DNA from 4 places in the Pseudomonas sp. GW821-FHT02H06 genome. Region 1 is predicted to be linked to each of the others. Evidence: predicted binding sites of a transcription regulator. Region 1 holds the regulator's gene; each other region holds the start of a gene.
The links. Region 1 encodes FliA, which starts transcription of late flagellar genes. Its sites were predicted from a motif close to CTAAAGTTTNNNNNNNNNNNGCCGNTAA; they were not measured.
Positions count from the first base shown of each region.

Region 1 (7,730 bases):
GGCCAGTGGGACCGGTTTTCGCGCTTAAAACGAGACCGGGTCTATTTGTAGGACCGGCGTTAGCCGGGAAGGCATCGGGTGTCACACCGAAAGATCAAGGGTGTTCACCCTGCCCTCTTCCCGGCTGAAGCCGGTCCCACTGAAAAACCTCGCAAGGCGCCCTCCGCATGCTGTTAGTGGGACCGGCTTTAGCCGGGAAGGCGTCGGGTGTCACACCGAAAATCCACAGTGTTTTCGCCGCCCTATTCCCGGCTGAAGCCGGTCCCACCAAAAATCGCAAGCCGCCCTACTGAAGCCGATCCTGCTTAACCAATCCGTCGGGCCGCATAGCGCTTGAGCATGCTCGGGACATCGAGAATCAGTGCGATACGGCCGTCACCGGTGATGGTCGCGCCCGACATGCCTGGCGTGCCTTGCAGCATTTTGCCCAGCGGCTTGATCACCACTTCTTCCTGGCCGACCAACTGATCCACCACGAATCCGATGCGTTGCGTGCCCACCGACAGAATCACCACGTGGCCTTCGCGCTGCTCCTCGTGAGCCGCCGAGCTGATCAGCCAGCGCTTGAGGTAGAACAACGGCAGCGCCTTGTCGCGCACGATCACCACTTCCTGACCGTCGACGACGTTGGTGGTCGACAGGTCCAGGTGGAAGATCTCGTTGACGTTGACCAGCGGGAACGCGAAGGCCTGGTTGCCCAACATGACCATCAGCGTCGGCATGATCGCCAGGGTCAGCGGCACCTTGATGATGATCTTCGAGCCCAGGCCTTTGGTGGAATTGATGCTGATGGAGCCGTTGAGCTGGGCGATCTTGGTTTTCACCACGTCCATGCCCACGCCACGCCCGGACACATCGGAAATCTCGGTTTTGGTCGAGAAGCCCGGCGCGAAGATCAGGTTGTAGCAGTCGGTGTCGCTGAGGCGATCCGCTGCATCCTTGTCCATCACGCCACGCTTGACCGCGATGGCACGCAGGACCGCAGGGTCCATGCCTTTGCCGTCATCGGAAATCGACAGCAGGATGTGATCGCCTTCCTGTTCGGCGGCCAGAATCACACGACCGTTCCGGGACTTGCCGGACGCCTCGCGCTCTTCCGGCGACTCGATACCGTGATCGACCGCGTTGCGCACCAAGTGGACCAGCGGGTCGGCCAGGGCCTCGACGAGGTTCTTGTCCAGGTCGGTTTCTTCACCCACCAGTTCAAGGCTGATTTCTTTCTTCAACTGACGCGCCAGATCGCGAACCAGTCGCGGGAAGCGACCGAACACTTTCTTGATCGGCTGCATGCGGGTCTTCATGACCGCGGTCTGCAGGTCAGCGGTGACCACGTCCAGGTTGGACACGGCCTTGGACATGGCTTCATCGGCGCTGTTGGCGCCCAGGCGGACCAGGCGGTTACGCACCAGCACCAGTTCGCCGACCATGTTCATGATTTCATCCAGCCGCGCGGTGTCGACGCGCACGGTGGTTTCCGCTTCAGACGGCGGTTTTTCGCTAGGCGCCGGAGCAGCAGCGCGAGCTGGTGCCGGAGCAGCAGCGGGTGCAGCTTTGGCCGGCGCCGCAGCAGCAGGCGTCGCTTTGGCCGGTTCGGCTTTGGCGGGCTCGGGCTTCTTGGCCGGTGACGCTGCGGCCGGCGCTGCAGCTGCACCGGCAGCCACGGCAGGTTCGAACTTGCCTTTGCCGTGCAACTGATCCAGCAGGTCTTCGAATTCGTTGTCGGTGATCTCGTCCGACGCAGCGGCTTTCGACGCAGCGGAGGGCGCAACCGGAGCGGCAGGTGCAGCGGCAGCAGGTGCCGCAGTGCCAGGAGCCGCAGCGCCGACGGCGTCCGGCGAGAACGAGCCTTTGCCGTGCAACTGATCCAGCAGCGACTCGAATTCGTCGTCAGTGATTTCGTCACTGGCCGGTGCGGCAGACGGCGTCACAGCCGCCGGCGGTTGCACCGCATCAACGGCGAACTGGCCTTTGCCATGCAACTGATCGAGGAGTGATTCGAATTCGGCGTCAGTGATTTCATCGCTGGCCGCCGTGCCAGCCGGTGCAGCGGAAGCCGCTGCTGCCGGCGCTGCTGCAACGGGTGCCGCGGCAACAGGCGCAGACGGAGCCGGTGCAGGAGCACCTGCCGCTTGCGCCTTGACGGCGTTCAGCGAATCCAGCAGCTGTTCGAATTCCAGATCGGTGATGTCTTCGGACGGCGCTTCAGCGACCGGCTCTTCAACCACCACCGGTGCCGCCGCGATTTCTTCTGCCGAGGCTGGCTCGGCCAGGCGTGCCAGTGCGGCCAGCAATTCAGGCGTGGCCGGAGTGACGGCAGAGCGCTCGCGCACCTGACCGAACATGCTGTTGACGGTGTCGAGTGCTTCGAGCACCACGTCCATGAGCTCCGAGTCGACGCGACGCTCACCCTTGCGCAGGATGTCGAACACGTTCTCGGCGATGTGACAGCATTCAACCAGCTCGTTGAGCTGGAGGAAGCCGGCGCCCCCTTTTACAGTGTGAAAACCGCGAAAAATTGCATTGAGCAGGTCCGCATCGTCAGGCCGGCTTTCCAGCTCGACCAACTGCTCTGACAACAGCTCGAGAATCTCGCCGGCCTCTACCAGAAAATCCTGAAGGATTTCTTCATCGGCGCCGAAGCTCATTGGGGGGTGCTCCTAAAATTAACCGTCAAACCGATCCGGAGGCTGCACTGACGGCCTGCGCGCATTGCTTTCGTCGAAGCATTGGCGCGCGGGTCCAGCAGCCACTTTCACAGAAAACCTGAAGTCCGAGACAGAATGACCGAATCAGAATCCGAGGCTGGATAGCAGATCGTCAACATCATCCTGTCCGGATACAACGTCTTCACGTTTATCGGCATGAATCTGCGGACCTTCACCCTTGGAGTGAAGTTTTTCTTGTTCTTTTTGCTGACGGAACATTTCCTGGTCGTGCTCGATGCCCGCGAAGCGGTCCACCTGGCTCGCCATGAGCACCAGCTTGAGCAGATTGCGCTCGACTTCCGTGACCAGCGTGGTCACGCGCTTGATCACCTGACCGGTGAGGTCCTGGTAATCCTGAGCCAGCAGGATGTCGTTCAGGTGCGCAGAGACCTCGGTGGTCTCCTTCTCGCTGCGGGTCAGGAACACATCGACGCGGCGGGCCAGATCACGAAACTCTTCGGCGCTGATCTCGCGGCGCATGAAGCGTCCCCAATCGGCGCTCAACGACTTGGCGTCTTCAGTGAGCCCGTGCATCAACGGCGTGCTCAGCTCTACCAGATCCATGGTCCGGTTCGCCGCGTTTTCAGTCAGCCTGACGACGTACGACAGCCGCTCGGTGGCGTCGGTGATCTGGGAGACCTCCTCGGCCTGCGGCATGTTCGGGTCGATCTGGAAGTTGACGATCGCGCTGTGCAGCTCGCGCGTCAGTTTGCCGACTTCCTGATACAGGCCGCGGTCGCGGGTCTGGTTAAGCTCATGGATCAGTTGCACAGCGTCGCCGAACTTGCCCTTTTCAAGGCTCGCGACCAGCTCTTGTGCGTGTTTCTTCAGGGTTGACTCAAAGTCACCCATTGTCGAATCTTTGGAATCCATAGCGCCCTCGCAGCGGACATCAGCTATTGACGCGCTCGAATATCTTTTCGATTTTTTCTTTGAGCACTTGCGCGGTGAACGGCTTCACCACGTAGCCGTTCACACCGGCCTGAGCGGCTTCGATGATCTGCTCGCGCTTGGCTTCGGCAGTGACCATCAGCACCGGCAGGCTGCGCAGACGCTCGTCGGCACGCACCTGACGCAACAGGTCGATGCCGGACATGCCCGGCATGTTCCAGTCAGTGACGAGGAAGTCAAAAGCGCCGCTTTGCAGCATCGGCAATGCGGTGAGTCCGTCATCTGCTTCGGCCGTGTTGGTGAACCCAAGGTCACGCAACAGGTTTTTTATGATCCGCCGCATCGTTGAGAAGTCATCAACGATGAGGATTTTCATGTTCTTGTCCAATTCGACCTCCAAGCAGTCTTTAACGCGTTCAGCACCTGAACGCGCGTTCAATCAATACCGGCTGCGCCGAACATCAAGAGGGGGTTGAATCGACCGGAACAAGCGCAGCGAAACCGGATCATCTACGACCCGGTTCGACCGACTCCTGCCGTGTCTCATTTGCTTCCCGCTCACGTCTTGCACAGCCGGTCTTACACGCAACACGCAGGCCTCGCGGCCTGCGCCTGATTCACGAACGTGCGCGCCACTCGCCAAGACGACCGCGCAACCGCGCCGCGCATTGACTGTGCAACTGGCTGACCCGCGACTCGCTGACCCCCAGGACCTCACCGATTTCCTTGAGGTTCAGCTCTTCGTCGTAGTACAGCGACAACACCAGGCGTTCACGTTCGGGCAAGTTGGCAATGGCCTCGGCCAGCGCAGCCTGGAAGCGCTCGTCTTCCAGATCCCGCGACGGTTCGAGGGACTGGCTCGCGCCGTCCTCGTGCAGCCCTTCGTGTTCGCCGTCCTGCAACAGGTCGTCGAAACTGAACAGGCGGCTGCCCAGGGTATCGTTCAAAATCCCGTAGTAATCGTCGAGACTCATTTCAAGTTCGGCAGCAACCTCGTGATCTTTAGCGTCACGGCCGGTTTTTGCTTCGATTGCACGAATCGCGTCACTGACCATGCGCGTGTTGCGGTGGACCGAGCGCGGCGCCCAATCCCCCTTGCGCACTTCGTCGAGCATCGCACCACGGATACGAATACCCGCGTACGTCTCGAAGCTGGCCCCTTTGGTGGAGTCGTATTTGGTCGAGACTTCGAGCAAGCCAATCATGCCCGCCTGGATCAAATCCTCGACCTGCACGCTTGCCGGCAGACGCGCCAGCAAGTGGTAGGCGATTCGTTTGACCAGCGGGGCATAACGCTCGATCAGCTCATACTGGGAGTCTTTGGACGATTTGCTGTACATGCGATAGCCACTTGCTGTCATGAGACGGGCCCTGCGCTGGTTTGATGCACGAGGCGTTCTACGAAAAATTCCAGGTGGCCGCGCGGGTTCGCCGGGAGCGGCCAGGTGTCGACTTTCTGCGCGATGGCCTTGAACGCCAGGGCACATTTGGAACGCGGAAACGCTTCGTACACGGCGCGCTGTTTCTGCACGGCCTTGCGTACGCATTCGTCGTACGGCACGGCGCCCACATACTGCAGGGCCACGTCGAGAAAACGGTCGGTGACTTTGGTCAGCTTGGCGAAGAGGTTACGCCCTTCCTGCGGGCTCTGGGCCATGTTGGCCAGGACGCGGAAGCGGTTCATGCCGTAATCGCGGTTGAGCAGTTTGATCAGGGCATAGGCGTCGGTGATCGATGTGGGCTCGTCGCACACCACCAGCAGCACTTCCTGGGCCGCGCGGACGAAGCTCACCACCGACTCGCCGATGCCGGCGGCGGTATCGATGACCAGCACATCGAGGTTGTCGCCAATGTCACTGAACGCCTGAATCAGCCCGGCATGCTGCGCCGGGGTCAGGTGGACCATGCTCTGGGTGCCTGATGCCGCCGGCACGATGCGTACACCGCCCGGGCCTTGCAGCAAGACATCGCGCAGCTCGCACCGCCCTTCGATGACATCAGCCAGGGTGCGTTTGGGGGTCAGACCCAACAATACGTCGACGTTGGCCAGACCCAGATCGGCGTCCAGCAGCATGACGCGACGTCCCAGCTCGGCCAGTGCCAGTGAAAGATTCACTGAAACGTTGGTCTTGCCTACGCCACCTTTGCCACCGGTCACCGCGATAACCTGTACGGGATGCATGCTGCCCATGTTAATTGTTTACCTTGTCTTGCTTAGACCTAAGCCACATGTCGGGCTGCACGTTCAGTGTCTGAACAATGCCTGGCAGACCATCGATGCAGGAAAATTCCACTGTCATTTTCTTCACCTAGCCCGCGCGCTTGCCGGTGCTGTGATAAAGATCCGCAAACATATCCGCCATCGCTTCCTCGCTTGGCTCCTCCTGCATCTGCACGCTGACAGCCCGGCTCACCAATTGGTGCCGACGCGGCAAATGCAGATCATCCGGTATCCGTGGGCCATCGGTGAGATAGGCCACAGGCAGTTCGTGTGTCACGGCCAGGCTGAGCACTTCGCCCAGGCTGGCCGTTTCGTCGAGCTTGGTCAGGATGCACCCGGCCAGGCCGCAACGTTTGTAACTGTGATAAGCCGCTGACAGCACCTGCTTCTGGCTGGTTGTCGCCAGCACCAGGTAGTTGCGCGCCTTGATGCCACGCCCGGCGAGGGTTTCCAGTTGCAGACGCAGGGCCGGATCGCTGGCTTGCAGGCCGGCGGTGTCGATCAACACCACGCGCTTGCGCAACAGCGGCTCCAGCGCCTGTGCCAGGGACTGGCCCGGGTCGACGTGGGTGACCGGTACATTGAGGATCCGGCCCAGGGTTTTCAGTTGCTCCTGAGCGCCAATGCGGAAACTGTCCATGCTCACCAGCGCGATATTTTGCGCGCCGTATTTCAACACATATCGGGCCGCCAGTTTAGCCAGCGTGGTGGTTTTGCCCATGCCGGCAGGGCCGACCATGGCAATCACACCGCCCTCTTCCAGTGGCTCGACGTCCGGCGTGGCAATCATGCGGGCCAGATGGGCCAGCAGCATGCGCCAGGTGTGAGCCTGATCGTTGGAGTCCGGGACCATCGCCAGCAAGTCGCGGGAGAGCGGGCCGGAAAGGCCGACCCGTTGCAGACGGCGCCACAGATTGGCCTGTTGCGGACGGCCGTCTCGCAGCTGGTTCCAGGCCAGCGAGCCCAGCTGGACTTCCAGCAGTTCGCGCAGGCCGTTCAATTCGGAACGCATCGCTTCGTAGGCGCGGTCGCCAACGCCCGGCTCGGCGTTGCGCTCGGCGCGTTCGGCGGCCACTGCGGCGTGGACGGACGGGCGAAACGGTTCTTCCAGCGTCGGTTCGATCTGCTTGCTGTCATCCATCGCAAGGCCGGCGAACAACTGACGGTTGGCGACAGTGTCCAGCTCGCTGCGGTGGGTCAGCTCAGCCTGAGCAGTGACGATGAGCGACTGAGTCTTGCGCAGCTCGTCTTCGAGTTCGATGTTCGGCACACGCGGGGCCAGCGCAGACAGCTTGTAGTCCAGGGCGGCGGTCAGTTCCACGCCGCCAGCGATCCGCCGGTTGCCGATGATGGCGGCTTCAGCGCCCAGCTCATCGCGAACCAGTTTCATGGCTTGTCGCATATCGGCGGCGAAAAAACGCTTAACTTGCATGACTCACTACCTCAGCCGTTAGGCCCGACAGTCGCTACGATGGTGACTTGCTTATTGTCAGGAATTTCCTGGTAAGCCAAAACATGCATATTCGGTACAGCCAACCGTCCAAAGCGGGACAACATGGCGCGAACCGGACCTGCGACCAACAAAATAACCGGCTGCCCCTGCATCTCCTGACGCTGCGCCGCTTCGATCAACGAGCGCTGAAGTTTCTCAGCCATGCTCGGTTCGAGGAGAACGCCTTCTTCCTGACCCTGACCTGCCTTCTGCAGACTATTTAGCAATATCTGTTCCAACCTTGGCTCAAGGGTGATCACAGGCAGCTCCGGCTCAATGCCGACAATGCTTTGGACGATTGCGCGGGACAATCCGACCCGTACGGCAGCCACCAGCGCGGCGGTATCTTGACTACGCGCAGCGTTGTTGGCGATGGCTTCTGCAATGGAGCGGATATCGCGAACCGGCACCTGTTCGGCAA
Region 1 is NZ_JBWKVD010000017.1:125,338-133,067, forward strand. Features, by position in the region: gene AC07VF_RS22565 (chemotaxis protein CheA) at 306-2,645, opposite strand; gene AC07VF_RS22570 (protein phosphatase CheZ) at 2,790-3,578, opposite strand; gene AC07VF_RS22575 (chemotaxis response regulator CheY) at 3,598-3,972, opposite strand; gene fliA (RNA polymerase sigma factor FliA) at 4,214-4,957, opposite strand; gene fleN (flagellar synthesis regulator FleN) at 4,954-5,787, opposite strand; gene flhF (flagellar biosynthesis GTPase FlhF) at 5,906-7,249, opposite strand; partial or broken gene AC07VF_RS22595 (flagellar biosynthesis protein FlhA) at 7,261-7,730, opposite strand, start outside.

Region 2 (7,730 bases), on a different contig from region 1:
CCGGCATAACGCAGGGGCTCTTTTCGTTGAGCGCATTGCCAGCGCACAGCGTGTCAATCTGACCGCTGACCGCAAATATTTCGGCCTGACGGCTAAGTTCAGTCATCAAGGCCAGGACGTTCGTCTGCTGATTCCCACCACCTACATGAACCGCAGCGGCCAGTCCGTGGCAGCTCTGGCGGGTTTCTTCCGGATTCCTCCGCAAGCCATTCTGGTGGCCCACGACGAACTCGACCTGCCTCCGGGCGTCGCCAAACTCAAACTGGGTGGCGGGCACGGCGGGCATAACGGGCTACGCGACATCATTGCGCAGCTCGGCAACCAGAACGGCTTCCACCGCCTGCGGCTTGGCATCGGCCACCCGGGCGACGCCAGTCTGGTGTCCAATTTCGTCCTGGGTCGTGCGCCACGCGCCGAGCAGGAAAAACTGGACGCCAGCATCGACTTTGCCCTCGGCGTGCTGCCGGATGTACTCGCTGGCGACTTCGCCAAGGCGATGCGCGTCCTGCACAGCCAGAAGGCCTGACATCACTCGAGGGGAAACACCATGGGATTCAACTGCGGCATCGTCGGCCTGCCCAACGTCGGCAAGTCCACCCTGTTCAACGCCCTGACCAAATCAGGTATTGCGGCGGAGAACTTTCCCTTCTGCACCATCGAACCGAACACCGGCATCGTGCCCATGCCGGATCCGCGCCTGCAGGCCCTGGCCGACATCGTCAACCCGAAGCGCATCCTGCCGACCACGATGGAGTTCGTCGACATCGCCGGGCTGGTAGCCGGTGCCTCCAAAGGTGAAGGCCTGGGCAACAAGTTCCTCGCCAACATCCGCGAGACTGACGCCATTGCTCACGTCGTGCGCTGCTTCGAAGATGAGAACGTGATTCACGTCTCCAACAGCGTCGACCCGAAACGCGACATCGAGATCATCGATCTGGAACTGATTTTCGCTGACCTCGACAGCTGCGAGAAACAACTGCAGAAAGTCACGCGCAACGCAAAGGGCGGCGACAAGGACGCAGTGGTCCAGAAAGGCTTGCTGGAGCAACTCATCGCTCACTTCACACTGGGCAAACCTGCGCGCAGCCTGATGAAGAGCATGAGCGCCGATGAGAAAGCCGTCATCAAGGGCTTTCATCTGCTGACCACCAAACCGGTCATGTACATCGCCAACGTCGCTGAAGACGGCTTCGAGAACAACCCGCACCTGGACGTGGTTCGCGCCATCGCTGAAGAAGAAGGCGCCATGCTGGTGCCGGTCTGCAACAAGATCGAAGCGGAAATCGCCGAACTCGACGACGGCGAAGAAAAGGACATGTTCCTGGAGGCCCTGGGCCTTGAAGAGCCTGGCCTGAACCGCGTGATCCGTGCCGGCTACGAAATGCTGCACCTGCAGACCTACTTCACTGCCGGCGTCGAAGAAGTGCGTGCATGGACCGTCCGCGTCGGCGCTACCGCGCCACAGGCTGCGGGTGTGATCCACACCGATTTCGAAAAAGGCTTCATCCGCGCCGAGTGCATCGCCTACAACGACTTCATCCAGTACAAGGGTGAGGCCGGTGCCAAGGAAGCGGGCAAATGGCGCCTGGAAGGCAAGGATTACATCGTCAAGGACGGTGACGTTCTGCACTTCCGTTTCAACGTCTAACGCGCGCGTGGACCTCCACGAACCCCGTTGAACATCAAAGCCCGCGTATCACTCAGTGATTCGCGGGCTTTTTGCTTTCAGCGCTTTGTATCTGTCAGCAACGCCCGCCTGCCTCGGTGCAGCTCAGACAATCGGCTGTGCTGCGCGGAACAGCAGAACGACGCCTTCACGCTTGAGCGTCACATCGCGAAAATGCGTGCGCAAATGCGCTTCGAAACCGGCCTGGGTGTCGTGGCTGTTTCCGAAGATGCCTTTCTTGTTGTAGACCGCCATCAGCTTGCGGCCAAAGCCATTGTGACCCGCCTCGTCCCCCAGAATCGTTGAGCCAAACAGTACGCCGTCCGGGTTCAGGTTGTGCTTGAGGTGAGCGAAGATCGCCGCCTTGGCGTCCAGCGGGCCTGGCAGGCAATGCAGCAGGTAAAAAAGCGATATCGAATCGAAACGCTCGTTTCCGGGTATCGGCGTCATCACGTCATGCTGGAGGGTGCGCGTGTCTGGCCGGCCGATCCTGCGCTTGGCGGCGGCGAGGCTGCTCGGGTTGAGGTCCATCAGGGTGATTCGGGTGTTCGGCGGCAGCTTGGCTTTCGCCAGGTAGTAACCCGTGCCGACGCCAATATCCAGATGATGAGCACGTACGTTGGCGCGGAAGAACGGCAACAGCACGTCATCGGTCGGGCAACTCCAGGCATACCGGTTGGAAATGCCCAGCACCCACGCGTCGTACAACGCTAACGTCAGGGGCGAATAAACCGCCGCACCCGCGGCACTGCTGTCGGTCATGGAAAAATCCCTACGGCGATGGGTATCGAAATACGGTGAGAAAGCGACAAATCTTATACGTCGCCTGGCTTTCGTCTTTCAACCCACACCCCATGCGCGCCCGTGAAAACGTGCGCGCCGATCGCCCTCGTGCCTTGCTTGCGCGGCTTACCCCAGCTGGAATCTCGCGGTGTTGTCGCTCAAGGCCCGGCTGCCTTTGGTCAGCGTGTCTGCAGCCTGATTGACCGCACGCGCGCCGTCCAGCAGACGGCCTGCAGCCTGATCCACCTGTTGGATGTTGCCACTGACCTCGTCCGCCGTTGCGGCCTGCTCTTCAACCGCGGTGGCGATCTGCGCCAGCGTGTCGGTGACGATCTGCACGGCGCTGGCAATCTCTTCCAGCCGCTCGCCCAGCCCGGTCACCGACTGCGCATCACTCACCGCCTGGCCACACGCCGCTTCCATCAGGCTGACGGCTTGGCTGACGGTCGAGCGCAAGCTGTCCACGGTCCCGGCAATTTGCGCGGTCGACGCCTGGGTCCGCTGGGACAAACTGCGCACTTCGTCAGCGACCACGGCGAAGCCACGGCCCTGCTCGCCCGCACGCGCCGCCTCGATGGCGGCATTGAGCGCCAGCAGATTGGTCTGTTCGGCGATGCCGCGAATGGTGTCGACCACAGACTGAATTTGCTGGCCCTGCTCGCTGACCTTGCTCAGCGCGTTGGCGGTGTCGGTGAGTTTCTGGTTCAACTGCTGAATGCTCGCGGTGGTGCGCTGACTGTCGCGGCTGCTGTCCTCGGCGATGCGTCGGGTGGCCTGAGCGCTGCCGGACGCCGCTTCACAGCTGCGGGCAACGCCCATGGAAGTCGCGGCGAGCTCAGTAGCCGCCGCTGCAATCTGGCTGATCTGCTGTTGTTGATCTTCGACTTCGTTGAGCGTGCTGCCGGACTGCGCATTGAGGGTTAGCACCGCAGAGCCCAATTGCTGGGTTTCGTGGTTGACGCCCAGCAGACTGGTGCGCAGTTGCACCACGGCAACGTTGAGCGCGGTGCTAATGGCAGCCAGTTCGTCACGCCCTTCAACGGCGACCTCGACGCACAAGTTGCCGTCACGCAGGGACTCGGCCAAGGTCGTGATGCCTTTGGCGCTGCGCTGAATCGACGCCTGGAGGCACATGAAGAGGTACAGCGCCGCGAGCGCGAGAATGCTGAATATCGCGGCCACCGGCACAAACTGCTGAGTAGCCTGTTCATGGTAATAATCGAGCCGGCTGGTGAGTGAAGACAGTGACTGCTTGCGCAGGGCCGCCAGTCCGTCGCTGACGTTATCGACGCTGCGTTCGAAGCCGGCCGGGTCGAGCTTGATGCTGCCGCCGAACACACCGTCGTCGAGCACTTTCAGTTCGGTATCGAGGCGCTGAAGACTGTCTTCATACTGACGCGTCCAGACCTCCATACCCGGGTAAGCCTTTGCTTTTAGCGAGCCTACTGCTTTGACCAACTGATCGCGGGCGTCGCCGATGCGACTGCGCAGGTCGCGCATCTGAAGACGGCTTTGCAACGAGAACTGTCCGGACGCGATCGACGACTGGCCGATACTCGCCATGCGCCCTACCCGCTCGACAAGGTCCGGCGCCTGCTGCGTCGCGATCTGCATCAGCAAGTAGGTTTCAAGCCAGGGGTCTAGGATCAAGCCGCTGTCCATGGCGATCTGTTCGCGCAGGCTCTGCAGCGCTGTAAGAGCGGATGTGAAGCGGTCGTAGCCGTCCGGCCACCAGCCGACCGCCCGCAAGGATTCCGAATCCATGCCTTTGACCGAGGCCTGCAGCGCTTGATACCGGGTCATGATGTCCGCGCTGGCGTTCTGTGCCTTGAGTTCATCACCCAGGGAAGCCAGGGACCGGTTCAGGTCAGGGTTCGCAGCATCCAGCGCGCCCATGGCTGCCTTCGCGGCCGGCGTTGGATCATGAAGAATGTCGGCCGCCTTCCAGCGCGCGGCGCGGTTGCGCTGGGCCGTCAGCTGCACATCCAGCGCATCAAGCGCCATGAGCTGGCGCACGCCGGCTTGCTCCTGAGAAATCACCGCCAGCTTGCTGCGGTAATCCTGGCCGATCATCCACAGGCTGCCGGCCAGCGGCAAAATAAACAGAAAGAAGAGCACCTGAAACTTGCGTGCGAACCCGAGACGTCCGAGCAGGCGGATGCCTGGCGACAAAAGACTCTGCATAGCCGACTACTCCTCACCGACAAACGCTGCATGACAAATGATCGTCGCTGCGCTGCCTTACATTCTTACCGGCAAAATGCCATGTCTGTGTTTTGAAAACGATAACCGCCCATCTTTTGAACAAGGGACGCGTTTGGGCCTATCGAAATCTGCTGCCGCTTTCATCTATAACGGCAGCGCTGCGGCAGGCATAAGCAAGAACCGGACCGATAGCACGAAGCCATCAAACCGGGCACGAGCCCGAGGACGGTGCAGGATGGGTGCGCGAAAGTGGGGCAAAAGCACTCAGCGCCGAGTTAGAAACTGTCACCGACGTGCAGGGATGAGGAATGGCTGAATGGCCGCGAGGCTAACCGATTGATCGTGTGGATAAATTTTTTCAAAGAGACGCTTGACACATCTCCGATCTGAGCGAATAATGCGCGCCACTTGGCTACATAGCTCAGTTGGTTAGAGCATAGCATTCATAATGCTGGGGTCCGGGGTTCAAGTCCCTGTGTAGCCACCAAGTACCTCAACAAAGCCCGCCTTGTGCGGGCTTTGTTGTTTCTGGCGTTCGGTGGCTAAAGTGGGATCCCAAAACGCCGATAGCCCTGTACTGCATCTCGCAGTGCACGGAGGCTATATGAAAAAGATCGCTATCGCTGGACTGGTCGCTCTGCTTTCCATCGTTTCACTCTCCGCGTCGGCGTGTCCGAAAGGCACCCATCCGACAGGCGGGACGGGCTCTCACCACAAAGGCGGGACCTGCGTATAAGACCAGCCCGGCAATTGCCGGGCTTTTTGATGCTGTGGTCTAGTCTGAGGCGTCCAACGCCAATCTTCCTGTGGTCCGGGTGCAAGCGGCAATCCGTGACAACCGCGCCCTCGTCCAATAGATTACGCCCCTCGAAACGCCCCGAGCTTTTCGCGCCTCAACCCCAGTTAACGAAGCAGTGGATGTTCAATGTCTGATTCCCATACCGATCCGGCGGCAAACGCCGTGTCGTCGAAGCAAGCCTACGAAGAAGCCATCAATCTTTCACAACACGTGCCACAGGCCAAAACCATCAGCGAGATGGTGCTCGACGCCTTCCAGAGCGCGAAGGAAAGCGACCAGATTCGCGATCTGCGCCTGGCCATACGCGCCGCCCATGACCGATTCGACGACGACCAGGCCTACGCGCTGATGGGTCAGCTTAAACAGCTCAAGGACGCCGAAGCCGCCGACATGGCCGCGCTCGAAGACCTGAGCGCGAAGTTTCCGATCAGCCGGATTCTCTCCAGCTATAAAGACGATCCGAGTTTTCAGGAGCTTGTCTACAGCTTGGCGTTGAAGGTGCTGAACCAGACCCATCAAGCGGTCAGCAACCCCAGTGGCGGCAAGGGCAAAGCGACACGGCCGAAGAAGGAAGCCGAGGTTTTCGTCATCAGCAAGGACGGCGCCAGCGTCACCCTGCCCCTGCGCACGCCACGCTCGAAAGCCAACATGGACCGCGAAGCCTTTGAATTCCTAGGGTTCTCGTTCGTGGGTGAAGGCGATGAGGCCGAACTGCAGAGCGAAGTGTTCGTGGACAAGGACGGCAACCAGCAGCCCGCCACGCGCAAGAACATCGTCAGCGCGATCCAGCAGCAAACTGCGTTCGAAGGATTCAGCGCCGTTCAGCAATAAGCGGCAGCAAGACGCTCGGCCCTAAGCCGGGCGGCAAGCTCAACACCAGGACCGGTGGCGATCGTAGCGCCATGATGTAACCTCAGAGGCTGGCCACAGCGGTACCCACTGACGGTCGCCGCCCTCGAGAGGTGTTGAGCAATGCAGATTCTTGGTGAAACGATCATCGGACAACGTGCTGTGCGTGGCCAGGCCGGAGAGGTGTTCGCCCTCGCCGCCACCACGGGTGAACCCCTGACACCTTCGTTTGGCGCCAGCACGCTGGAAGACGTCAATGCCGCGTGCGAACTGGCCGAAGCTTCGTTCGACAGTTATCGACAACTGAGTGACGACCAACGCGCCACCTTTCTTGAGGCCATCGCCCAAGGTCTTCTCGATCTGGGCGATGTGCTCACCGAACGCGTGCATGTCGAAAGCGGCCTGCCCAAGCCGCGCCTTGAAGGCGAGCGGATGCGTACGGTCAATCAGCTCAAACTGTTTGCCAGCCTGCTGCGCGATGGGCGTTGGCACGGTGCCGTGGTCGATACCGCGCTGCCAGAGCGCCAGCCACTGCCTCGCGCCGACTTACGTCTGCGGCGCATCGGCCTTGGTCCGGTGGCAGTGTTCGGTGCGAGCAACTTCCCCCTCGCCTTCTCGGTTGCGGGCGGCGATACCGCCTCAGCGTTGGCGGCCGGTTGCCCGGTCATCGTCAAGGCGCACCCGGCTCACTTGGGGACCAGCGAACTGGTGGGGCGCGTGATCCAGAAAGCCGCGCGCGACACCGGCATGCCAGAAGGCGTGTTCTCGTTACTGATCGACAAAGACATTGCTGTCGGCCAGGCGCTGGTCAGCCACCCGTTGATTCAAGCCGTGGGCTTTACTGGCTCCCGCCGTGGCGGTCTGGCACTGGTGGCAGCGGCTCAAGCGCGTGCGGTACCGATCCCGGTGTACGCCGAGATGAGCAGCATCAACCCGGTGTTCCTGCTGCCGGCCGCTTTGCTGGCCCGCGCCGAAACCATCGCCAAAGGTTTTGTCGAATCGCTGGTCATGGGCGCGGGGCAGTTCTGCACCAACCCCGGCATTCTGCTGGCACTGGAAAGCGACGCGCTGGAAACGTTCGTGTCGGCTTCGGCCAAGGCGCTGTCCGAGAAACTGCCGACCACGATGCTGACGCCGAACATACACGGCGCTTACTGCAACGGGCTGAATAATCTGCACAGCGCATCCGGCGTGACGCTGGTGGCGGAGGGTCAGGAGGCCGAAGGTTCATTCCAGGCCCGCCCCGCCTTCTTCCGTACCGACTCGGCCACCTTCCTCGCCAACCCTGCGCTGGAAGACGAGAACTTCGGGCCAAGCGCGTTGTTGATCGTCTGCACCGACGTCGCCGATCTGCAGAAAGTCGCCGCCAGCTTCGACGGGCAACTGACCGTAACCCTGCAATTTGACGATGGCGATGAGGCAACTGCT
Region 2 is NZ_JBWKVD010000007.1:16,212-23,941, reverse strand. Features, by position in the region: gene pth (aminoacyl-tRNA hydrolase) at 1-526, shown strand, start outside; gene ychF (redox-regulated ATPase YchF) at 548-1,648, shown strand; gene AC07VF_RS13280 (class I SAM-dependent methyltransferase) at 1,772-2,428, opposite strand; gene AC07VF_RS13275 (methyl-accepting chemotaxis protein) at 2,576-4,633, opposite strand; tRNA gene AC07VF_RS13270 (tRNA-Met) at 5,065-5,141, shown strand; gene AC07VF_RS13265 (hypothetical protein) at 5,580-6,284, shown strand; gene AC07VF_RS13260 (aldehyde dehydrogenase (NADP(+))) at 6,426-7,730, shown strand, end outside.
Region 2: AC07VF_RS13275 (methyl-accepting chemotaxis protein) is a predicted target of FliA. The motif match lies at 4,801-4,828, and genes of this name have one in related genera.

Region 3 (7,730 bases), on a different contig from region 1:
GCGTCGCAACTACGGCAGCCTGATCGGCGAATCCACTGCCGAGCGCATCAAGCAGGAAATTGGCACGGCCTACCCGGGCGGCGAAGTGCGTGAAGTCGACGTACGCGGCCGCAACCTGGCCGAAGGCGTCCCTCGTGCCTTCACCCTGAACTCCAACGAAGTGCTGGAGGCGTTGCAGGAATCCCTCGCAACCATCGTTCAGGCCGTGAAAAGTGCGCTGGAGCAATCTCCGCCAGAGCTGGCTTCGGACATCGCCGAGCGCGGTCTGGTGCTGACCGGTGGTGGCGCGTTGCTGCGTGACCTCGACAAGCTGCTGGCCCAGGAAACCGGTCTGCCGGTAATCGTTGCCGAAGACCCGCTGACCTGCGTCGCGCGTGGCGGTGGTCGTGCGCTGGAAATGATGGACAAGCACACCATGGACCTGCTCTCCAGCGAATAAGTCGCCGGAACGCAGCATGTTGCGCTTAACGGGCAGCACCTCACCGTGCTGCCTGTTCGTGTCCGACCTGTTGACGTCGCGCAGCGATGTTGCAAGTCTGACGCCCTGCATTTCCATCAACCCGCATCAGGCCGGTTTCATGTCGCATGAATAAGCACAGCCACACTCAAGCACCTCTGCACGCATCTCTGGAAGGAGCGGCCCATTAAACCGCTTTTCTCCAAGGGCCCGTCCCTGGGCGTCCGTCTACTGGTGCTGGTCGTGCTGTCTGTGGCCATCATGGTCGTGGACGCGCGTTTCACCCTGCTCAAGCCTGTCCGCAGTCAGATGTCGCTGGTGCTGATGCAGTCTTACTGGATTGCCGATCTGCCCGAGCGTTTGTATCAGGGCGTCGCCAGCCAGTTTGGCAGCCGCACCGAACTCGCCGCCGAAAACGAAAAACTCAAGACCGAGAACCTGCTGCTGCAAGGCCGCCTGCAAAAGCTGGCCGCCCTGACCGAGCAGAACGTGCGCTTGCGCGAGTTGTTGAATTCGTCGGCGCTGGTCAACGAGAAAGTCGAAGTCGCCGAGCTGATCGGCATGGACCCCAACCCGTTTACCCATCGCATCATCATCAACAAGGGTGAGCGCGACGGTGTGGTCCTCGGTCAACCGGTGCTTGACGCACGCGGGCTGATGGGTCAAGTGGTCGAGTTGATGCCGTACACGTCCCGCGTGCTGCTTCTGACCGACACCACCCACAGCATTCCGGTGCAGGTGAACCGCAATGGCCTGCGCGCGATTGCCAGTGGCACCGGCAATCCGGAACGCCTTGAGCTGCGCCATGTGGCCGACACCGCTGACATCAAGGAAGGCGATCTGCTGGTGAGTTCCGGCCTGGGTCAGCGTTTCCCGGCGGGTTACCCGGTGGCGACGGTCAAGGAAGTGATTCACGACTCCGGCCAGCCCTTTGCCATCGTGCGGGCGGTGCCGACGGCCGCGCTGAACCGCAGCCGTTATCTGTTGCTGGTGTTCTCCGACGGCCGTTCCCCTGAAGAGCGCGCTGCCGACGCCGCCCAGCAGCAGGAATCCCTTGATCGTCAGGCGGCTGATCCGTCGGCAGTGCCATCGGCTACTGTGCCGGGTGCCGCGCCTGCCGCCACGCCGAACAAAGCGGTGGTTCCGGCCACCGTGCCGAAACCGGCCGGGCACAGTTCTTCGTCGACGCCTGCCAACGCCAACAGCTCGCCTGCTCCGGCAACCACCGCACCGGCGGCGACCACGGCTGCCAAGCCCGCGACCAGCAAGCCGGCCGCCAAACCTGCGGCAAAGCCTGCCGCTACCCGACCGGCGACACCTGCTGCGACCCCGGCCGCTCCACGCGAGAGGGAAGAATAATGGCGCGTCATGCTCCCGCACGAAACGGCTGGGTGGTCTGGCTGACCTTCGCCATCGGCCTGCTGCTCAGCGTTTCGCCGCTGCCGCAGTTCATGGAAATATTTCGGCCTTTGTGGCTGGCGCTGCTGTTGGCCTTCTGGGCATTGGCGTTGCCGCACAAGATCGGCATGGTCACGGCGTGGATGCTGGGGCTGGCCGAGGATGTGCTGTACGGCACGTTGCTGGGGCAGAACGCATTGATCCTCACGCTGATTACCTTTCTCGTGCTGTCGTTGCAGCAGCGTCTGCGGATGTTCCCGATGTGGCAGCAGTGCCTGGTGATCCTGGTGATTTTCGGCCTCGCGCAGCTGGTACAGCTATGGCTCAGCGCCCTGACCGGCAACCGTCAGCCGACCCTGGCGCTGGTGTTGCCGGCGTTGGTCAGCGCATTGCTCTGGCCATGGGTCAGCTACGGCCTGCGCGGATTGCGTTTGCGGTTGAAGATCAACTGAGCAACACCATTCAGTGGGACCGGCTGCGGTCTGTCTCAGTAGGACCGGCTTCAGCCGGGAAGAGGCCGGTATGGGCGCCATCGGTTCTGCGGTGTGACACCCGATGCTTTCCCGGCTAAAGCCGGTCCCACAGGATGAATGCGATGCTTTAGTGGGACCGGCTTCAGCCGGGAAGACGCCGGTGTGACCACCATCACGTCAGCGGTCTGCACCAAGGCTACGCTTGTGATCAACGACACGGAGACGTCCCATGCCTCAACTTCTTCTTGCCTCCGGCTCCCCGCGCCGTCGTGAGCTGCTGACCCAGATCGGCGTGCCGTTCACGACCCTTAGCGCTGACATCGACGAAACCCCTCTGGCCAACGAAACCCCTGCCGCGTACGTCCTGCGGCTGGCCCGTGGCAAGGCGGACGCCGGCCTGCTGCAGCTCGCCAACGATCCTGCGTACCCTACCGCCTGCGTCCTCGGCGCCGACACCGCCGTGGTCCTCGACGGCCGCATCCTCGGCAAACCGGCGGACGAGGCCGAGGCGCTGGCGATGCTTGCCGCACTCTCGAACCGAGAACACGAAGTCCTGACCGCCATCGCCGTGGTCCATGAAGAGCGCTGCGAAACCCGAACCGTCGCCAGCCGTGTCCGTTTCCGGGCGATCCCGGAGGACGAGGCCCGCAGTTACTGGGCCAGCGGCGAGCCCTGCGACAAGGCCGGCGGCTACGGTATTCAAGGCCTGGGCGCGGTGTTTGTGGAAAACCTCAGTGGCAGTTATTCCGCCGTGGTCGGTTTGCCCTTGTGCGAAACCGCAGAAATCCTCCAGCGTTTCGGCATACCCTGTTGGCAACGCCCGGAAGGTGACAAGTCATGAGTGAAGAGATTCTGATCAACATCACGCCCATGGAATCGCGCGTGGCGGTCGTTGAGAACGGGGTGTTGCAAGAGGTGCACGTCGAACGCACCCAGCGTCGCGGGATCGTGGGCAATATCTACAAGGGCAAGGTCGTGCGCGTGCTGCCTGGGATGCAGGCGGCGTTCATCGACATCGGTCTGGACCGCGCGGCGTTCATTCACGCCTCGGAAATCTCCATGCGCGAAGGGCCGGCCGTGGAGACCATCAGCTCGCTGGTCCACGACGGCCAGAGTCTGGTGGTGCAGGTCACCAAAGACCCGATCGGCAGCAAAGGCGCACGGCTGACGACTCAACTGTCGATTCCGTCGCGCTACCTCGTGTACATGCCACGCACGGCCCATGTCGGCATTTCCCTGAAAATCGAAGACGAAGCCGAGCGCGAGCGCCTGAAACAAGTGGTCAGCGATTGCGTCGCCAAGGAAGGGATCAAGGAGAAGGGCGGGTTTATCCTGCGTACGGCGGCCGAGGGTGCAGGCGCCGACGAGATCATGATGGACATCCGCTACCTGCGCAGGCTCTGGGACCAGATTGGCGAGCAGATCAAAACCATCAGCCCGGCCAGCGTGATCTACGAAGACCTCGGTCTTGCGCTGCGCACCTTGCGCGACCTGGTCAGCCCGCGCACCGAGAAGATCCGCATCGATTCCCGCGAAACCTTCCAGAAGACCACCCAGTTCGTTGCCGAGCTGATGCCGGAAATCGCCGACCGTCTTGAGCATTACCCCGGCGAGCGGCCGATCTTCGACCTGTATGGCGTCGAGGATGAGATTCAGCGTGCGCTGGACCGCAAGGTGCCGCTCAAGTCCGGGGGTTATCTGGTGATCGATCCTGCCGAAGCCATGACCACCATCGACGTCAACACCGGCGCGTTCGTCGGCCATCGCAACCTCGAAGAGACCATCTTCAAGACCAATCTTGAAGCGGCGACTGCCATTGCCCGACAGCTGCGGCTGCGCAATATCGGCGGCATCATCATCATCGATTTCATCGACATGGAAGACGCCGAGCACCAGCGCCAGGTGCTGCGGACCCTCGAAAAACAGCTCGAGCGCGATCACGCGAAAACCAACATCATCGGCATCACCGAACTGGGTCTGGTGCAGATGACGCGCAAGCGCACCCGGGAAAGTCTGGAGCAAGTGCTGTGCGAGCCGTGCAGCAGTTGCCAGGGCCGTGGCAAGCTGAAGACCCCGGAAACCATCTGCTACGAGATATTCCGCGAGATCCTGCGTGAAGCCCGCGCTTATCAGGCGGTGGGTTATCGCGTGCTGGCCAATCAGAAGGTGGTCGACCGGCTGCTTGACGAAGAATCCGGCAACGTGGCCGAACTGGAAGTGTTCATCGGCAGAACCATTCGTTTTCAGGTCGAGACCATGTACTCCCAGGAACAATATGACGTCGTGCTGCTCTGAGAGTGCGTGATGCGCCGTGCTGCCGAGTGGCGGTGCAGTTGAAGACAGAAAACAGTGCCCTTGAGGCAGACGGAACGGATGCCGTCCAAAGAGAACAACGCGTGGCGATTGAGCACAACCTGGACGTACCCGCACCTGCACGATTGGGCCGGATGCCATATGCAGGCCGTTTTTGCGGAGGCGCAGCGACATGGAGCGTCTGACCCGGTTTCTGGCTGTGCTAACCCGTTGGGGCCTGAGTCTGTGTGCCCTTTTCGTGGTGCTGGTCGCGCTGTACGTGAGCGTCGGGCGTCAGTTGGTCCCGATGGTGGCCGAATACCGTGCCGACGTGGAAGCCAAAGCGCAGACCGCGCTGGGCATGCCGGTGAGCATCGGTCGGCTGGAAGGCAGCTGGAGCGGCTTCGCCCCTATCTTCGTCGCCCGTGACGTAATGATCGGCGAGGGCGGCAGCGCCGTTCGGCTGGATCACGTGCGGGCCATGCCTGACCTGCTCGCCAGCCTGCGGACCCGTGAAGTGCGCCTCGAACGGCTTGAGCTGGACGGGCTGCAGTTCGGCCTGAAAGAAGACCAGAACGGCCACTGGGCACTGCAAGGCCTGCCCGTACAGCCTGATCAGGTCACCGATCCCGAGAAAATCCTCACTCAGATGCAGATGGTCTCGCACCTGTCGTTGTTCGACAGCCAGATCACTTTGCAGGCCTATAACCAGTCGCCCCTGACGCTGACCTATGTAAGCCTGACGCTGAAGACCGGCAGCGTGCACCAGCGCCTCGACGCCCGCTTGAACCTGTCTGACGGCCAGCCGCTGTCGCTGAACGTTCGTTCTACCGTGCGCGCCCATGAGTGGCGCGACGGTGCGGCCGAAGCGTACTTGAGCCTCCCGCAAAGCGACTGGTCGAAGTGGCTGCCGAAGAGCCTCACCCGCGACTGGAAGATCCAGAATCTCAAGGCCGGCGGTGAGGTGTGGCTGAACTGGGGCAAGGGCAATCTGCAAAGTGCCGCGGTGCGGCTGAATGCGCCGCAGTTCAAAGGCGCCTACGCCGACCGCAAACCCGCGAGCATCGACAACCTGGCCCTCAACGCCTGGTTTAAGCGCGACGAAAAAGGCTTCAGCGCCACCCTCGACTCGCTGGCGATGGACCTGAACAGCAAGCGTTGGGAAAGCCGCATTCACTTGCAACAGACCGCCGCCACGGCTGACGCCGAAGAACTGTGGCACGTCCAGGCTGACCGGCTTGATCTGACGCCCATTACGCCGTTGCTCGACTCACTGGCGCCGTTGCCCGACCAGGTCATGGTGGCGGTGGACCGGCTGAAAGTCACCGGCGGGCTGCGCAACGTGCTGCTCGATTATCGGCCGCAAGCCGAAGCGCCCAAGCGGCTGAGCTTCGCCGCCAACCTGGACAAGGTCGGTTTCGACGCCTACCACGGCGCGCCGGCTGCGGGGAACGTCAGCGGGGCCATCAGCGGAGATCTGGGCCAGGGCGAACTGCGCCTGGACACCGACGATTTCATGCTGCACCTGGACCCGATCTTCCGTAACGAATGGAAGTACCGTCACGCCAATGCGAAGCTGACCTGGTCGCTGGACGATCAGGGCTTCACGCTGATTGCGCCGTACATCAAGGTCGCGGGGGAGGAGGGCAACATCGCCAGCGATTTCCTCATTCGCCTGCACTTCGATCACAGCCAGGAAGACTACATGGACCTGCGCGTCGGGCTGGTCGACGGCGACGGTCGCTACACCTCCAAGTACCTGCCCGCCGTGCTCAGCCCGGCCCTCGATCAATGGCTGCGCACTGCGATTCTGGGCGGCAAAGTCGATCAGGGTTTCTTCCAGTATCAGGGCTCGATCAACAAGGACGCGCCTGACGTGGCGCGGGTCATCAGCCTGTTCTTCAAGGTGCGCAACGCGAGCCTGGCCTTTCAACCGGGCTGGCCGCAGCTGAACAATGTCGACGGTGATGTGTTCGTCGAAAACAGCGGCGTGCGCATTCGGGCCACCAAAGGTCAGCTGCTGAACACCCAGGTCAGCAATGTCGCGGTGGACATTCCACACGTCCCTGCGGGCCAGTCCAGCCATCTGCTGGTGGACAGTGACTTGAAAGGCAGCCTCCAGGACGGCATGAAGATTCTCCAGGAAGCGCCAATCGGCACCGCCCAGACCTTCGCCGGCTGGCAGGCGGAAGGGCCGTTGCAGGGGCACCTCAATCTGGATATTCCGCTGGTCAAGGGACAGGATCCCAAGGTCGTGATGGATTTCAGTACCGACAGCGCGCGGCTCAAGCTCGCCGATCCGGTGCTGGAGCTGACGCAGCTGCGCGGTGACTTCCGCTTCGATTACACCAAAGGCCTGAGCGGCAAGAACATCAAGGCCGTTGCGTTCGACAAGCCGGTGAACGCCGAGATTTTCGCCGAAGGCAAACCGGGGGCGCCGGTGACGCGCATCACCGCCAGCAGCCAGATCGCCAGCAAGCGCCTGACCGACTGGCTGGGCGTGACGCAGCCGCTGCCGATTTCGGGGGATCTGCCCTATCAGCTGCAGCTGACGTTGAGCGGCAACGCCAGCCAGCTGCAGATCAACTCGGACCTGAAAGGGCTGGCGGTGGATCTGCCGGCTCCTTTCGGCAAAACCGTTGATGAGACGCGCGACACCGATTTCCGCATGAACCTGCAAGGCCCGGAGCGGCGTATCGACGTCGGCTACGGCAATATCGCCAATCTGGCGTTCGCGTCGCCACCGGGTAAATTCGGCGACGGACGTGGCGAGCTGTTCCTCGGTGAAGGCGGTGCGATCGTGCCGGACAGCAAGGGGCTGCGTGTTCGCGGCTCGTTGTCGGAGCTGGACATCGCGCCCTGGCAAGCCATGGCTGAGCGTTACGCTGGCACCGACCCGGGCGGCAGCGCCAAGCAGTTGCTCAATAGCGTCGACTTGCAGATCGGCAAGTTGACCGCGATGGGCACGACCCTGGAGCAGGCCGGCGTTCAGCTCAAGCGCAGTGATACTGCATGGGCGCTATCGCTGGACAGCTCGAAGGTGAAAGGCACTGCCACGTTGCCGGACAGCAAAACCGCGCCGATCGACATCAGCCTGCTCTACGTGCGCT
Region 3 is NZ_JBWKVD010000004.1:319,160-326,889, reverse strand. Features, by position in the region: gene mreB (rod shape-determining protein MreB) at 1-439, shown strand, start outside; gene AC07VF_RS09830 (hypothetical protein) at 456-593, shown strand; gene mreC (rod shape-determining protein MreC) at 674-1,816, shown strand; gene mreD (rod shape-determining protein MreD) at 1,816-2,307, shown strand; gene AC07VF_RS09815 (Maf family protein) at 2,558-3,169, shown strand; gene rng (ribonuclease G) at 3,166-4,623, shown strand; gene AC07VF_RS09805 (YhdP family protein) at 4,814-7,730, shown strand, end outside.
Region 3: AC07VF_RS09815 (Maf family protein) is a predicted target of FliA. The motif match lies at 2,454-2,481, and genes of this name have one in related genera.

Region 4 (7,730 bases), on a different contig from region 1:
AGCAGATACTGGAAAAGGATAAACAGACGCTGTTTCATCAAGATTCCTAAAACGTTTGAAAAAGGGAATACGGATTTATGCCACGTCGGGCGCCGATTATTTCTCGACAGGGGTGTCCGGATGGTTGCCCCACTCGCCCCATGAGCCTGCGTAGCCCTTGACCCTCGGGTAACCCAGCGCCTTGGCCACCAGATAGGTGAAGCCCGAACGATGATGGGTCTGGCAGTGGGTAATGATTTCTTTCTCCGGGGTAATGCCCAGGTCTTTGAGGATCTGCGGCATGTCCTTGCGGATGCGCAGGTGGCGTGCCTGGTCCATGCCGGCAGTCCATTCAAAGTTCACGGCGCCGGGAATATGACCCCCCTTGGCGGCGACGACTTTCTCGCCGGAATATTCAGTTGGCGCGCGAGCGTCCCAGATCGCCAGGTCATCGGCGCCGAGGCGGCTTTGCAGGTATTCGCGGCTGGCCGTGGGCTCGTCGTGCAAGGTGAGCGAGACCGGACCGCCGACTGCCTGTGGCACCTCTGACGACAGCGGCAGACCTTCGGCCTGCCAGGCGAGCAGGCCACCGTCGATATAGTGATACTTTTTGTGTCCGATGACGTCTAGCAGCCAGATGAAGCGGCCGGCCCAACCGCCGCCTTCGTCGTCGTAGACCACGTACACCGCCTCGGGGTTGTGGCCCAGCTCGCCGAACAACGCTTCAAGATGGGTGTGCGAGGGCAGCAGTCCCGGCGCAGGTGGCAGGCCCAGTTGCGTGCGTTTCGGATCGACGAATCGCGCGCCGGGAATGTGGCCGGCCTCGTAGCGGGCCGGGCTGGTCAGGTCGACCAGAATCAGCTCTGGCGCGCTGAGGCGTGCTTGCAGGTCTGCGGGCTCGATGACCAGCGGCAGGCTTGAAAAGGCAGACATCTAGCGTCTCCGGATCGCGAAAAGGTTGCGAATTGTAGCTCAGCCGTCAGCCATTGCGATGGCTAAAGGTGGTCAGCGCTTTCTCGATGCACTGACCGGTTTTTCCGAACGCCTGGACGGACACTTCGGAAAACGGCCCCCCGCCCTGATCAGCCACCACCATCATCACCACACGGCCATTGCTGGCCAGTGAGCGAATCAGCAGGTTTTCGCCGCTGAACAGATTGCGCAGCTGCGGCGGCAGCAGCGCCGAGAACTGAGCGTTGTTGGCCGGTGTCAGGCGCAATTGCGTGGGTTGGGCGAGCAGGCGTTGCAGCACGGTGCTGTCTTTGTAGGGCACCAGCAACGCAGCGGCCGACTTGTCCACGCCCGCGATCTGATGCACGCGCAGGCTGTCGGTCTTGCGATCGGTCATCAGCAACACCACTCGTTGCATGCCTGCGGCTACCAATGCATCCCGGGCGCAGGTGGTCAGGTGTATCGCGTTGATGAAAATGCCGGGCTCTTTCAACAGATCGGCGCAGTGCTTGCGCCACAGCTGCAAGGCGTCGGGCGAGGGGGGCGGGGCAGGCAGCAAGCCTTTATGTACTCGTCGTGCACTCCACGGCCAAAGCAAAGCCTGCGCCGGGTGCCAGATATCCAGGCCGGAATGCTGGCGAGCGCTGGCCGCCGCATTCTGGTGAACCTGCTGCTGGAGATGATCCAGTGACTGTTGCAGATACAGGCTGGTCAGCAATTGCCAGCGCAGGTTATGCGGCGTTTCCCAGGCCTGGTGCGCCGACAGCGCGAGGCCGTTGGCCAGCAGAATTGTATTGGCGGGCTGGTTAAGCCAGCGCCGCAGCGGCAGATCGGCGTCGAGTTGCTGTTGCTGCTTGAGTGGGTCGTTGTTGCTATGGGCGATGCGCAACACTTTCACCAGATTGCGTTGCTGGGAGGTCAGCAGTTCGTAGCCCTGGGTCACCCAGATCGGCAAGCGCCAGTGCTGCGCCAGCCCCTGACACAAACGCACCAGCCGCACGCCAAACAGTGCCTGCTCCACGGTCTTGGCAGATTCGCCCTTGTGGATAACCCGCAATTCCCATTCTTCCAGCAGTTTGGGGTGGGCCAGCGCCAACGGCCAGAGGGGCGAGAGAAACAGCAGGCTGCCCAGATGGATGTCCTGCCACAGCCGGGCCAGTTGATTGGCGAACAGGCCGTAAGCCTGTTGCATGGCGTGCTGACTGATCAGTTGTATCTGGCGCAGCGCCATGGGGATATCCCGTGCATCGACACTCGGCAACCGCGCCAGCAGCGCCTCGGTACGCGCCAGACCCAGGCGGTTGATGGCGACTTCAAGACTCTCCGCAGGCTGAGCCGTGGCGGGGCTGTTCAGGTTGGCTTCGCGCAAAACGTTGAGCACCAGCGCCGGGCTGTCCTGCATGAGATCGGCAATATCGCGCAGCGAGCGGCGGCTGTCGGTCAATGCCGCCTGCACGCGCTGATACGCCACCGCTGGCACCGGCAAGGCGATGCTGTCGAGCTGCTTTATCCAGGTATCGAGGGTGCGCGGAACAGGGAGCGAAGTAGCTTTATCTGATTGCATTCACAACACCCGTACGGCTGGGAGGTTTTGATCAATGTCGGGTACTGGCATCATGCTGGCCCTCATGGACGCAACGTCCTGCGCCACGCATCGGTCAGCATTTTCCTGTGATCTGACTATAGTCTGGCGCATTCATGCCGATAAGCAGGACAAGAGTTTCAAGCGCTTCTCGCACAATGACCATGAACCCGACTCAGTAAGTATTCTCTACCTATGGCAAAAATTATCGGCATCATCGTCGTTTTCGCGAGCGTTCTCGGCGGATACGTACTGTCCCACGGTCAGATCGCTGCGTTGATCCAGCCTTTCGAGGTCATGATCATCGGCGGTGCGGCGCTGGGCGCATTCCTGCAAGCCAACCCGGGCTATATGACCATGCTGGTCATCAAGAAGTCCTTGAAGATGTTCAGCACCCGGTTCACCCACGGCTACTACCTCGAAGTGCTGGGCCTGGTCTACGAGATCCTCAACAAGAGTCGCCGCGAAGGCATGATGGCCATCGAAGGCGACATTGAAGAGCCCGAGAACAGCCCGATTTTCGCCAAATACCCTGGCGTGCTCAAAGACACCCGCATGATCGCTTTCATCTGCGATTACCTGCGCATCATGTCTTCCGGCAACATGGCGCCCCACGAGCTGGAAGGCTTGTTCGACATGGAACTGCTGAGCATGAAAGAAGAGCTCGAGCATCCTTCCCACGCAGTGACCGGTGTCGCCGACGCCATGCCGGGTTTCGGTATCGTTGCTGCGGTACTGGGTATCGTTGTGACCATGGCCTCCCTGGGCTCCGGCGACAAAGCGGCGATCGGTATGCACGTCGGTGCGGCGCTGGTCGGTACGTTCTTCGGTATTCTCGCGGCGTACGGTTTCTTCGGTCCGTTGGCCACTTCCCTGGCCCACGATGCCAAGGAAGAAATGAACGTCTATGAATCGATCAAGGCTTCGCTCGTAGCGTCAGCGTCCGGCGTGCCGCCTTCGCTGGCCGTGGAGTTCGGTCGCAAGGTTCTGTATCCGGCCCATCGCCCCAGCTTCAGCGAGCTGGAACAAGCTGTCCGCGGTCGTTGATCCATGGAAAATAATCAGCCGATTATCATAAAGCGCGTCAAGCGCTACGGCGGGGGGCATCACGGCGGCGCCTGGAAAATCGCCTTTGCCGACTTCGCGACGGCGATGATGGCGTTCTTCCTGGTGCTGTGGCTGATGTCGTCGGCCACCCCCGAGCAACTGCTCGCCATCGCCGGTTACTTCAAGGACCCGGTCGGTTTTTCCGACAGCGGCTCGCCCTATGTGATTGACCTGGGCGGTTCGCCGGAAATGTCCCCTAACCAGACGCTCAACCCGGAAGTGCAATCCACGCCTGCGCCGGATCGCGTGCCCGTTGATGCAGACCAACAGGATGCCGCCGCCGAGCAGGTCGAGCAGGACCGTCTGGAGATGTTGCTGCAAGAGTTGCAGACCAAGATCAACGAGAATCCGCAACTGGCGAAGTTCAAGGACCAGATTCTGTTCGAGATCACTCAGGACGGTTTGCGCGTCCAGATCATGGACGCCGAAAACCGCCCGATGTTTGACATCGGCAGCGCGAAGCTCAAACCGTATTTCGAAGACATCTTGCTGGCCATGGCCGACACCATCAAAGCCGTGCCGAACAAAGTCAGCATCAGCGGACACACCGACGCGACGCCCTTTGTTGGTAACAATGGCTTCGGTAACTGGGAGCTGTCCTCCGGTCGAGCGAATGCCGCACGCCGGGCGCTCGTCGCGGGAGGATATCCGGATCAGCAGGTGGCGCGCGTAGTGGGTTATGCGTCTTCGGCACTGTATGACAAGGAGCACCCGCAAAACCCGATCAACCGTCGCATCGACATTGTGGTGATGACCAAGAAAGCGCAGCAGCGGATCGAAGGCGCGCAGAATTCAGGCGAAGCACCGCAAACCCCGGATGCACCAGGAGCTCCTGCGCCATCGCCTGTACCTGGCGCTGCAGCGCCGGCCAATCAGCCGGGGGCGTCCACTTCCACACCTGCCGTTGACCCACAGGCTTATGCCCAGCCCCACGAGATCCGGCAGAAACTGAACATCTTCGATCAGGGCCAGTTGAAGATCGACGACACCAAGAATTGATACTGGGTTGCAGACACAAAAACGCCGCGATGATCGCGGCGTTTTTGTGTGCGCGTTTCATTCAACGGGCCCGCAGTCAGTAGGAGCGGCTTCAGCCGGGAAGGCCTGAATCGGATTGGCCACTACCGCTGAATCAATAACTGCTTTCCGGCAAGCTCGCGATGATCGAGCGATAGCTGTTCATGCGCTGCTGCTGCACGCGTCCGTCTGCAAGGCCCTGCAACAACGCACAACCGGGTTCGCGGTCGTGTTTGCAGTCGCGGAAGCGGCATCGGCCGAGCAGGTCGTTGAACTCGATAAAGCCCGCTTCGACGTCGGCACGGCTGACGTGGCCCAGGCCGAATTCACGAATACCCGGTGAGTCGATCAGGTCGCCGCCGCGCGGGAAGTGGAAAAGGCGCGCGGTGGTCGTGGTATGCGTGCCTTGACCCGAATACTCCGACAACGGCCCGACGCGGGTGCCGACTTCCGGCAGCAGGCTGTTGACCAGCGAGGATTTGCCGACGCCGGACTGGCCGACGAACACACTGATGTGGCCATCCAACTGGTCCTGCAATTGCTGCATGCCGTCGCCGTGGTGGGCCGACACTTCCAGCACCGGGTAACCCAGCGTGCGATAAACGGCCAGCAGCGCATTGAGCGCCGGGGCGTTCTGATCGTCGATCAAGTCAAACTTGTTCAACAGCAACAGCGGGCGAATCCCCGCGTGCTCGGCAGCCACCAGGTAACGATCGATCAGGTTGGCATGGGGTTCGGGCATCGGTGCGAAAACGATGACGATCAGGTCAACGTTGGCGGCGACCGGCTTGAGCTGGCCCCGGCTGTCCGGGCGGCTCAGTTCTGTATCGCGGGGCAGTTGCGCAACGATCACGCCGATGCCCTGATTGCCCGCGCGCCAGACAACTCGGTCGCCGGTCACCAGTGCTGGAAGGTTGGCGCGCAAGTGGCAGCGGAAAACCTGACCCTGCAGCTCGCCTTCCTGCGCTTCGACTTCTACCTGCACGCCAAAATGCGCGATGACCAGCCCCGTTTGTTCGGGACCGAGATCGCCGCCTTCCAGCGTTTCGAGAGCGGTTGATTCACGTTTTGCGGCACGCGCTGCGCGTTCGCCCTGAATCTTTTCGATGCGCCAGTTCTGGCGGCGATTGAGTTGGCGTTTGGCCATGGGTGTTCAGTGTTCCGTTTGAAGACGCATAAAGGTGCTTATTTGATAAAGCGCGAGCGAGTCTAGCACGCCCGGGTGGGCTAAACTGCGCGCCAACGCTGAGGAGCCGACATATGCAGAACAAACAGAATCTGATCTGGATCGACCTGGAAATGACCGGTCTGGACCCTGATAACGACGTCATCATCGAGATGGCAACGATCATCACCGACAGCGAACTCAACACCCTGGCCGAAGGCCCGGTCATCGCGGTTCACCAGAGCGATGAGCTGCTGAACGGCATGGACGAGTGGAACACCCGCCAGCACGGTGGCTCCGGTCTGACCCAGCGCGTGCGCGAAAGCAAGATTTCCAACGACGAAGCCGAGGCCATGACGCTTGAGTTCATCAAGCAGTGGGTTCCCGAGCGCAGTTCGCCCATCTGCGGCAACAGCATCTGCCAGGATCGTCGCTTCCTGTACAAGCGCATGCCGACGCTGGAAAACTACTTTCACTACCGCAACCTCGACGTCTCGACGCTTAAGGAGCTGGCCGCACGTTGGTCGCCTGATCTCAAGTTCAAGAAGGGCAGCACTCACCTGGCGCTGGACGATATCCGTGAGTCGATCGCCGAGCTGCGTTTCTATCGCGAGCACTTCATCAAGTCCTGATGAGAGGGCGCCGGCGGCCAAGCGCGGTCGCCTGGAGAGGACGCAAAGCTAAACGCTCTCTTTTGGTGCCCCGGTCGAGTGGTTAGACTGCGCCCCTTTCTCGCAGGGACTGCCGCCATGTTGTTGATGCTCTACCTGATCGCTATTACGGCCGAGGCCATGACCGGCGCGCTGTCCGCAGGCCGTCGCGGCATGGACTGGTTCGGCGTGGTGCTGATCGCGTGCATCACGGCATTGGGCGGCGGTTCGGTTCGCGACGTGCTGCTGGGGCATTACCCGCTGACGTGGGTCAAGCACCCTGAATATCTGATCCTCACCAGCGTCGCGGCGCTGGTGACGATTTTCATCGCACCGCTGATGCGCCATCTGCGCTCGCTGTTTCTGGTGCTCGATGCGCTGGGGTTGGTGGCGTTCACATTGATCGGCTGCATGACCGCGCTGGACATGGGCTTGAGCATGACCGTCGCCGCCGTGAGCGGGGTGATTACGGGCGTGTTTGGCGGGATTTTGCGGGATATTTTCTGCAACGACATCCCTCTCATCTTCCGCCGCGAGCTGTATGCCAGCGTGTCGTTCGCCGCCGCGTGGTGCTTTTTACTGTGTCAGTACGCCGGCTTGCCGGTGGAGCAGGGCACGCTGATTACTCTGTTTGGCGGGCTGTTGCTGCGGCTGCTGGCGATCAGGTTTCGCTGGGAAATGCCGAAGTTTGTTTACAAGGATGGGCATTGAGTCAGCGCGTTATTACAGCAAGCGTCCTGGGGCCCTGGCTTCATGCTGCCGCAACGCCCATTCCACATGCTCGCGCACCATCTCTGACGGATGCTCCCGCCGCGCTTTCAGCGCTTCGATCACAGGGATGCTAGACGGCGCGTTACCCAGCCCCACGGCCAGATTTCTGAGCCACCGCTCATACCCGGCGCGCCGCAACGGTGAGCCTTCGGTGTTGCTCAGGAAGGTCGTTTCATCCCACAAAAAAAGCGTCGTCAATTCGGCGTTATCCAGGCCGTGGCGCGGCTTGAAGTCTGTCTGATCGGTGGGCCGGGCGAAGCGATTCCACGGGCAGACGATCTGGCAGTCATCGCAGCCAAACACCCGATTGCCGATCAGTGAGCGCAAGTCTTCGGGGATCGACGTCTTTAGCTCGATGGTCAGGTAGGAAATGCACTTGCGCGCATCCAGTACGTAGGGCCCGACGAACGCATTGGTCGGGCAGACGTCCAGGCACGCCGTGCAGCGCCCGCAATGCTCGGTAGCGTGTGGCGCGTCTACCGGCAGCGGCAGGTCGACGAACAGTTCG
Region 4 is NZ_JBWKVD010000005.1:222,511-230,240, forward strand. Features, by position in the region: gene asd (archaetidylserine decarboxylase) at 1-44, opposite strand, end outside; gene AC07VF_RS11040 (rhodanese-like domain-containing protein) at 97-912, opposite strand; gene AC07VF_RS11045 (HDOD domain-containing protein) at 959-2,494, opposite strand; gene motA (flagellar motor stator protein MotA) at 2,708-3,559, shown strand; gene motB (flagellar motor protein MotB) at 3,563-4,618, shown strand; gene rsgA (small ribosomal subunit biogenesis GTPase RsgA) at 4,752-5,783, opposite strand; gene orn (oligoribonuclease) at 5,897-6,433, shown strand; gene AC07VF_RS11070 (trimeric intracellular cation channel family protein) at 6,551-7,162, shown strand; gene queG (tRNA epoxyqueuosine(34) reductase QueG) at 7,175-7,730, opposite strand, start outside.
Region 4: motA (flagellar motor stator protein MotA) is a predicted target of FliA. The motif match lies at 2,611-2,638, and genes of this name have one in related genera.